Regions from separate parts of the Clostridium sp. genome, predicted to be linked through region 3. Evidence: predicted binding sites of a transcription regulator. Region 3 holds the regulator's gene; each other region holds the start of a gene.
The links. Region 3 encodes NrdR, which represses ribonucleotide reductase genes. Its sites were predicted from a motif close to CACNANATNTNGTG; they were not measured.
Positions count from the first base shown of each region.

Region 1 (3,294 bases), 1.4 Mb from region 3:
TGTTGGTTTTAGTATAAGCATAATTTATTATATCATAAACTACATCTTCCGACGGATAGTCATCAATTTCTATATAACTTATATGTCCTCCATTACATAATTTATGATATGGAGCTTCAATATCAATTTTGTCCTTTATTGATATAGGAAAGTTTACAGGTATATGATAGGAATTAGTATAATAGTCTTTATCTGTAACCCCTTTAATCTCACCAAATATCTTTTTATCTTTGACTATGAATTTGCCGCTCAATCCTTCTGCCGGAGTAGCATAACAGCTCCAATTGAGATGAGTTTCATCTGTAAGTTTGTCCGTATAATTCCTGATATAATTTACAATTTTCAGCCCGAGTTTTCTTGCTTCTTCACTTTCTCCATGATGTTTCCCCGTAAGTGCTGTAAGAGCTTCCGCAAGCCCGATAAATCCTATTGCCCATGTTCCCTGCTTTAATATAGGTTCTATTGAATCCTCCTCTTTTAGATTCTCAGCACCTTTCATAAGTTTCTGTCCTGCAACGAAAGGAAGATCTTTTACCCTCAATTTCTTCAGGGTACCGTACCTGTGCATCAATGATTCTCTAGATAAATTCAGTCTATCATCTAAAAGCTTGAAGAATTTATCCAAATTTCCCTTGGATATGATAGCTATTCTTGGAAGATTAATTGTTGTTGGAGCTATATTTCCTCTTCCCTTGGGACCCGGCTCACCATTTACATTGGAACATACATAGGTTCTGCATCCCATAGTCGATGGAATTACACCCTTATCATAATAAAATTTATTGAAATCAGCATCCATATTCATAAAAGTAGGATTCATTCTTTTTGCTGCCACTCTGCAGGCAATTCTGAATAAATAATAATAAGGATCTCCTTCTTTTTTGTTCACGCCATCTTTCACTCTAAATATTATATTGGGAAATATAGGCTGCTCACCTTGTCCAAGTCCCTTTTCATATTCGGTGAGAAATACCTCACATATAAGTGCTGAATCCTTGGTTCTAGGTACGCCTAAATTAATGGAACTAAATGGTACCTGGGAACCCGCCCTGGAGTGCATGGTATTTAAATTGTAAATTATTCCCTGCATAGCCTGTTCTATACTTCTTCTAAGCTTTTTCTCTGATATTTCAGTTATCCTGCTTTCTTTTATGCCAAGTTCTCTTAAATCTTTTACTATTTCCTGCCTGGTAGGTTCTATAAAAATAGACATATCATTGTCAAAATCAGGATGAGATTGTCCTCCAAACATGTCATTTTGCGATGATTGAAGCAATATGCATGAGAGTTCAGCTGCTGATTCTATTCTCTTTGGATGTCTAATATATCCATATCCGGTATTAAAGCCATTTAAAAGCACTTCTCTTGTAGGTATATGCAGGCAATTGACACTTAAATTATAAGAATCAAGATCATGATAATATACATCTCCGTTTTCATGGGCTTTTGCCAGATATTTGGGCATCTTAGCCAGATTATGCCACTTGTTTGATTCACTTGCTATTCTTAGAAGTTTGGAACTATAATTATTTCCCACATTTGCATTATCTCTATCCGTCTCTATTCCTATTTTATCAATAGCCTTCATAAGATCTGACTTTATTTCCCTTATATTGTTTCTGTCTCTTCTATAATTGGAATAAGCAAATCCTATTTCAGTATATTTCCGTTTCATAAGAACTTCTTCAACTATATTCTGTATATCTTCAACATTTATTTCCTCCAAATTCAAATTTTCTATATATTTTATAACCTCCTGAGTCAGATCTATAAATTCACTCTCTTTTAAATCATAACCTATCTCGTCAGAAGCTCCCTTTATTGCGTTAGTTATTTTAATAGAATTAAACTCTACTTTTCTTCCATCTCTTTTTACAACATGTAGCATATACAATTCCTCCTAAGCACTATATATTGTGTAACAATGTAATTATACTACTTTATATAGAATAATTAAATATATATTTGACAGAATAATATTATACTACACTATTTGATCAATTAAAAATCATATCTTACTTAGGGAGGATGAAAACAATGAAGGGACAGATAATAGATACAACTTCTACAGAAGCTGTGATAGCTCTTGCAGATGGAACAATATTAAACATTGCAATGTCACAATTGCCCTATAATTCCAGGACAGGTGATAAAATAAATATAGAACCATTTCAAACTAAGATGACAGGAAAAAGTTTTATAAATGTATCAACACCTCCTATTTGTTGATGTACCTACATTTATGTATTATAATTATAACGATGCAAGGAGGTATTTTTTATTATGTCATTACTAAAAAATCTTACAGAGATAAGTTCTCATCCAAGTTCCATATTTGCACTTATAGCTTTAATCGCATTTATTTTATTTATTGCCAGAATTAAAAAAATACATTTTACAACCCAGCTCATAACTCAAATAGGTATTGCCTTAGCTCTAGCTACTATACTTAAGGTATTTAGAATATACCATTTTCCCCAGGGAGGAAGTATAACTCTCGGAAGTATGGTTCCAATACTGCTCATGGCATTTTTATATGGACCTGAAGTAGGTTTCCTAACTGGATTTTTATATGGAATCATAACCTTGATTCTGGATCCATACATACTTCAACCTGTACAAGTTCTATTTGATTATCCACTCCCTTTCATGGCACTTGGCATCACCGGTTATTTCAGAAGTCATAAACTACTTGGTACGGCTTCCGCCATATTTATGAGGTTTATATGTCATTTTATATCTGGGATTTTATTTTTCGGGAGCTTTGCCCCAAAGGGGATGTCCCCTGTAATCTATTCACTATCGTTAAATGGAAGCTTTATGCTTATAGAAGGAATCATATGCATAGTTATAATGGCTGCTCTTCCTCTCCAGCATCTTGAATCCATTTTAAAGAAAGATACTCTCAACAATTCTATTAAATAGTAAATTTAAAAGGGACTGCTGCATAATTTCGATTGCAGTATATCCCTTTTAAATTTACTCTATAAAATTACTCTTCTATGGATATGGCATTCACAGGGCAACCATCTCTTGCATCTTCAGCTGAGTCCTCTGAAGTATCTGGTACTTCACTTACCAAAGTACCGGCCTTCCCGTCATCCTCCATTGTAAATACTTCCGGACACTCACTTGGACACATGCCGCAACCTATACAGGTATCCTTATCTACTATTGCTATCATGAATATTCACCACTTTCCTAATAAAATTAACAATATAATTATTTGTCAATCTTATCAGGAATATACATATATTCACAAAGTAATTCTATAGCTTTAATCTTGACATGAAA
Region 1 covers NZ_JAKVOI010000001.1:2,843,527-2,846,820, forward strand. Annotated here, with positions in the region: gene LKE46_RS13930 (anaerobic ribonucleoside triphosphate reductase) at 1-1,888, opposite strand, end outside; gene LKE46_RS13935 (hypothetical protein) at 2,038-2,229, shown strand; gene thiT (energy-coupled thiamine transporter ThiT) at 2,284-2,925, shown strand; gene LKE46_RS13945 (ferredoxin) at 2,993-3,184, opposite strand; gene LKE46_RS13950 (Mrp/NBP35 family ATP-binding protein) at 3,270-3,294, opposite strand, start outside.
Region 1: the regulator NrdR is predicted to act here: its motif matches at 1,906-1,919, upstream of LKE46_RS13930 (anaerobic ribonucleoside triphosphate reductase).

Region 2 (3,294 bases), 940 kb from region 3:
AATCCTATTTTGTTATTTAATTGCGCTGCGTCAAAATCATATTTATCAAGAAAAGGTAAAAACTTATCTATCAACTTATCAAAAACCATAATTATAGGGTTCATCATATAATTTAAATGAGTAGTGGTTGTAGGGTTACTATCCGGCATGTTTAAAAGGTCATTGAATGTCGGTTTCATCAGATCCGAGTTTATTATCTTCAAGATTCCGAGAAACACAACAAATACCGTTGCGATAAAAAGATTTTTTGAATAGAACATTAGAAGTATTCCGCAAAATGCTGGATGCCATATATCAAATATATCAACATCTAATGTATTTGTTTTATTTAGCACAAGCATTACAGCATTGACAATTACAAGTACAAACAAGAAAAACAACGTATACATTGAACCCCATGTTATGGTAGCTACCGGTGCCCATCCCAAATCAGTTATTGATAGATTTATACCCGTAGATTCAACAAAAGCTTTCAATGCTTCAGAAAAATTTGTTGTCAGCAAAGAAATTATTTGTCCTATTGCTGTCAGTGCAATTGCAAGTTTAAGTCCACCCTCAATTGCCTTGCTAACTTTTACACGCATTAAAATTGCCAGTATCGAAAGAACTATGAACATCATCGGTGCTGCCCCTAGACTTATCAAGGGCTTAAAAATAGTGTTGGCAAATTGAATAACAGTTCCCATATTTCCTCATCCCCTTTATATTTTATTTTGTTCATTTCTTCCCTGTTTTTTTTATTACATTTTCCAGTTCATCGAACACCGGCTGAGCCATAGCAGGTATACGATACAATATAGGTCCTGCCTCAACAACTGGTATTTTAATTTCAAATCCCACATCAACTTTCGTTATGGGTGTAAATATATCATACCTTGAAATCAATTCTTCAGTTATGTCCTTTACCATAACTGCATCAGCACAAACTTGATATCCCCTGCTTTTCATCTCCTGTTCTATTGCATCTTTAATTTGATGACTAGAATTTACCCCTGCACCACAAGCTGCTAAAATTTTTATCATTTAAATTACCTCCATTTTATTTTTTATATTAAAGACAACAAATTAATTATTTATTGTCTTTTTTACCAGCAATAAATTGATATATTTCTCCTTCATCATCAATTTCATCCAGTTTATCCATATTACATTTTTGAGTTATAAAGTCCATGATACTTGCTAATATATTTGTTTGAGCATCGTTTTCATCATTTATAATAATAAACAAGTACCTTACCTTTAATTTCTCATCTGGAGAAATCATATTTTTAAAAGTTATATCATGTTTAGCCTTTACAAAAACAATACATTTGCTCCTGCAATATTCCCTCTCAGTATGTGGTATTGCAACATTATATTTTTGTCCTTCTATCATACTTAGATCTATTCCGGTGGGATAGTTTTTTTCTCTTTCTATAATTCCATCTACAAAATTATCTTTTACAAGTTCTTTTTTTATCAGTTCTTGTCCAATTTTTTTCAAAATTTGGTCACTACTTTTAGCTTCCTCTATGAAAATCAAATCTTCTTTGAACAAATGAGCTATGTTATTAATCATAAAATTTTACTCCTTTCCACGCATGCTATTTAGAAACCTTTCATTGTGTAATATTTATGCTTTATTTTGTTCTATATTGTTTTATTTACAACTATATATTATACCATTATTATACACTTGTCAATATTAATTATGTAGTATTTGTGTTCTATTTATGTTCTATTATAGTAAATTAACTACAATTACCTTTATATAAATACTGAATTTCACCCTCATTTATATAAACTATATATTGAATATTATCAGACTATAATTTATAATTAAGAAGTCCTACATGTAGTATTTTTTTTTAATTTATATACTATATATAGTTAAATGTAATCTTAAAAAATGAGGAGGGGAAATATTGGACTCTATAAATGATATATTTAAAAGATACTATACAAATATACTTGAAAAAGACAAATCAAAAACCGTATATGATTTATTTAAGTGGAAAAAAGTAGACGTATTTTTAAAAGACCACAAGACAAACAGGGTTCTTGTGGACATGAAGGATCTTGAATTTCCGGAGCATTACTCCCAAAACGCCTGTGACATAATAGCTTCGAAATACTTCAGGAAAGCTGGAATTCCCGGGAAATTAGGATATGAAAACAGCATGAGGACAGTTGCAAACAGACTTGTAAATTTCTGGTGCCAGGCTCTAAAAGATGAAAATCTTATAACTACGGAAAATGAGGCCCAAATATTTTATGATGAATGTGTGTATGCCCTCTTAAACCAAATGTATGCTCCAAATTCCCCCCAGTGGTTCAATACGGGACTTAAATTATCCTACGGAATAGGAGGGGCAAAACAGGGAAATTACTATTTTGATGAAGGAAAAAACGAAATAGTGGAATGCTGCGATAATTACACAAGAACCCAGGCCTCGGCCTGCTTTATACTTTCCATAGAGGATAAGCTTCTGGGACCTCATTCCATATCGGATCAGTTCATTACGGAAACAAAACTTTTCAAGGGCGGCTCCGGAACCGGAAGCAATTTTTCAAATATAAGGGCAAAGGGCGAAAAACTCTCTGGAGGCGGTGCATCTTCGGGTCTCATGAGCTTTTTAAAGGCACTCGACAGAAATGCAGGTGCCATCAAATCCGGCGGCACTACAAGGAGAGCAGCCAAGATGGTATGTCTTGATGTCGATCATCCTGAAATCATGGACTTCATAACCTGGAAATCAAAAGAGGAAGACAAAGTCAGGGCCCTCGGTAAAATGGGCTATGATATGGATATTGACGGAGAAGCCTATGAAACAGTTTCAGGACAAAACAGCAACAATTCCGTTAGATTTTCAAATGATTTCATGCATAAAGTCGAGAATCTGGAGAAAAATCCCGAAGAGACCATAGAATTGGCAGGCAGGATTGATTCAAAACTATCCAGAAGAGAAAAAGTAAAGAACATATGGGAAGCTTTCAACAGATCAGCATGGAAATGTGCAGATCCCTCCCCTCAGTTCAGTGATACTTTCAATGCATGGCATACCTGCCCTGCTGGAGAAGATGGAAATCTCAATGCCAAATACAACAGGATCAATTCAACAAACCCATGCGGCGAGTATGCTTTTCTGGATAACACTTCCTGCAATCTTGCATCTATAAATATATATAAATTCTATGATGTAGGTACAGGTCACTTTGATATTGAAGGCTATCTTCATATAATACATCTTGTACAGTTAATTTTGGAAGCATCCATACACTGGGGACAATTTCCTACAGAAGATATAGCAAGAA
Region 2 covers NZ_JAKVOI010000001.1:2,430,346-2,433,639, forward strand. Annotated here, with positions in the region: gene LKE46_RS11915 (PTS galactitol transporter subunit IIC) at 1-686, opposite strand, end outside; gene LKE46_RS11920 (PTS sugar transporter subunit IIB) at 718-1,023, opposite strand; gene LKE46_RS11925 (PTS sugar transporter subunit IIA) at 1,070-1,558, opposite strand; gene LKE46_RS11930 (vitamin B12-dependent ribonucleotide reductase) at 1,905-3,294, shown strand, end outside.
Region 2: the regulator NrdR is predicted to act here: its motif matches at 1,858-1,871, upstream of LKE46_RS11930 (vitamin B12-dependent ribonucleotide reductase).

Region 3 (3,294 bases):
TATACCCGTTGTTTTTATCTTTTTCATTAAAAAAATCCAATATTTTTAAATCAAACTCCGAAATTATATTTTTGCATAACTCATGACATATCTCACCCTGATTTTCTATTATACATACAAAATCATCCCCTCCGATATGTCCTACAAAACTATTATATATGCAAAACTTCTTAATCTGTTCTTCTATAAGCCTGGCCGTAAATTTTAATACTTTATCTCCATTTTCAAAACCATAGGTATCATTATATGTTTTAAAGTTATTCAAATCTGCATAGATTAAAAAAAAATTACTGTTGCAATTTATCATATTATCAATTGTCTTATTTATGATCTCATTTCCCGGTAGACCTGTTAACGGGTTGAGATTCTTGGCATGATTTTTTTCAAACTCTATAGTATATTCAAGCAAGTTCTTAATTGTTACAATTCCATAGTATTTATTTTTCTTTGTAACTATAACATAATCATATATTTTTTTAGGATCTCTTTCCATTGCAACTCTTGACACATCACTTATATCAGTATAGTAATCAACTATAAGCGGTGAACAATCCATAATTAGTGATACCGGCCGCCTTAAAAAAACTGAAAGTCCGTATTGGGTAGCAAGTACATAATCAAGATTATGTTGCATAATCAGACCCACTGGATAACCATTTTTTTCAATACATGCCCCTGTAACACCTGAACTATCAAAAAACTTTTTCATGTCCCTGCCAGTAGCACTTAATGGAAATGCAGGATTTCTCTGTACAATATTTCCCACATAGTTCTTATCAAATTTATTGTTTTCTATCTTATTGTATTTGATTATTTTTTCTTTTACACTTTCAGAAATATCAAGGAATGTACCCGATGGTCTCTGAAGGAAATAACCCTGGCCTGCAGTAATTCCTATACTTATAAGTTTCAGGAGTTCACTTTCGGTTTCAATTCCTTCTGCAATAACTTTCATATTCGTAGAATTGGCAAATGATAAAAATGTCTTTACAAGTTCCTGCTTGAATGCATCTTTATCTATGTCTTTTATAAACGATATGTCAATTTTAATATAATGCGGCTTTGTCTCCATCAAAGTTTTAAGTCCTGAATAGCCTGTTCCCATATCGTCAATTGCAATTTTATAGCCTTGATTTACATAATTGTCCAGAGCCGTCTTGAAACTTTTATAATCTTCTATAGCTGTTTTTTCCGTTATTTCAAAGATAATTGAATCCGGACACATATTGTTGTCTTTTAAAAAATCTTTGGTAAATCCACTTCTAAATCTTTCATCTTTAAATATTTTAGGATCTACATTTATAAATAAAAACTTGTTTTTATCTATAATATTTGCCTTTTCAATAGCTTTAAGCCTGCACAGCAACTCAAGTTCCCATATTCTTCCGAAGCATTCAGCTGCTGAAAAAAGTTTTTCAGGCGAATGCAGTGGAGAGTTCTTCGGTCCTCTACTCAATGCCTCATATCCTATAATTGATGCATCCTTAAGGGATACAATAGGTTGAAATACTGTATTAATGCTTTTATTATCCAGTATTTTTTCCAATTCATATTTATCACATAGATTCATCTGATTCACCTCATATACCGACATCTGAAGAAAGTATACAATTGTTATGTTAAATACATAATAATTATCTGTTAAATTCAGTTAATAATTCAATAAGTTCTACGTACAATCTATTAAATCCACTATATCTATTTTTATAATAAAAATACAGTTTTTTCCTATAAGATATAGTGACTGCTTGATTAACTATAAAAAGTAGATGACATATTATATATCATCTACTTTTTTGAAATAAGATTTTTAATTTCTTCCATAAATGTATTTATATCTTTAAACTGTCTATATACTGATGCAAATCTCACATAGGAAACCTCATCAACATTCTTAAGTCTTTTCATAACCATTTCACCTATATCAGAAGAATTTATTTCAGTTATCATTTTATTATTTATACTTTTTTCAATATCATCTACTATACCTTCAAGCTGTTGTCTGGAAACAGGTCTTTTCTGACAAGCTTTTATAAGTCCATTCAATATTTTATTTCTGTCAAAATATTCCCTGCCCATATTTTTCTTTATAACCAGTATCGGAATATCCTCAATTTTTTCATAAGTAGTATATCTTTTTTTACAATTGAGACATTCTCTTCTCCTTCTGATAGCTTTATTATCCTCCGTAGATCTTGAATCAATGACCTTGCTTTCCGGATATCCACAATAAGGGCATTTCATTTCATTTCACGTCCTTTATACCTATATATGACTTATATTATACACTTTTTTGAATGCATTTTCATCAGGCTGCACACATATATAGATATACAATAAAAAATAATGTATTTAAGTCAATGCATTTTCTGCATCTACAAGGAGTACATCTATTCCTATTTTCTTTACATTATCCCATGGAAGTTCAAGATCATCATTTTTACCGAACCAGCTTATCTTGGCTGTCTGTGACGGCAGTATCAAAGATAATATTCTGTTGTTTTCACAGTCTATTTTCAAATCCTTTATAAAACCCAGTTTTGCCCCCGTATTTATATCTATGACTTCCATAGATCTCAAACTTGCCAGTGAATACAATGAGTTTTCCTCTGCAATATTATTCTCCATATATGTAGGCACCCCCTAATTAAATATAATCTAGTTATATTATATTTATATATACTTTTTCATATGCCTTAAAGCAGTTTTTTCCAATCTGGATACTTGGGCCTGAGATATTCCTATCTCCTCCGCCACCTCCATCTGTGTTCTACCATCAAAGAACCTGAGATTCAATATCAGTTTTTCCCTGTCATTTAATTTTTTCATAGCCTCCTTTATTGATATGTCTTCAAGCCAATTTTCATCTACATTTTTCGTATCACTTATTTGATCCATGACATATATGGCATCTCCCCCGTCACGATATATTGGCTCGAAGAGCGAAACAGGATCCTGAATCGCATCCAGTGCAAACACCACTTCTTCTCTCGGCATATCAAGTTCCTTGGATATTTGTGATATTGTAGGTTCCTTGTTATTTTCCTTTACAAGCTTATCTCTTGCCTGAAGTGCCTTATAAGCTATATCTCTGAGGGATCTACTTACTCTTATGGAATTATTGTCCCTCAAATATCTCCTTATTTCACCTATAATCATGGGAACCGCATAGGTGGAAAACTTTACATTCTGCTTCAAATCAAAATTATCTATTGCCTTTATTAGCCCTACACATCCTACCTGAAAGAGATCATCAGCATTTTCACCCCTATTATTGAATCTTTGTATTACGCT
Region 3 covers NZ_JAKVOI010000001.1:1,485,685-1,488,978, forward strand. Annotated here, with positions in the region: gene LKE46_RS07325 (GGDEF domain-containing protein) at 1-1,570, opposite strand, end outside; gene nrdR (transcriptional regulator NrdR) at 1,789-2,244, opposite strand; gene LKE46_RS07335 (YlmC/YmxH family sporulation protein) at 2,353-2,628, opposite strand; gene sigG (RNA polymerase sporulation sigma factor SigG) at 2,674-3,294, opposite strand, start outside.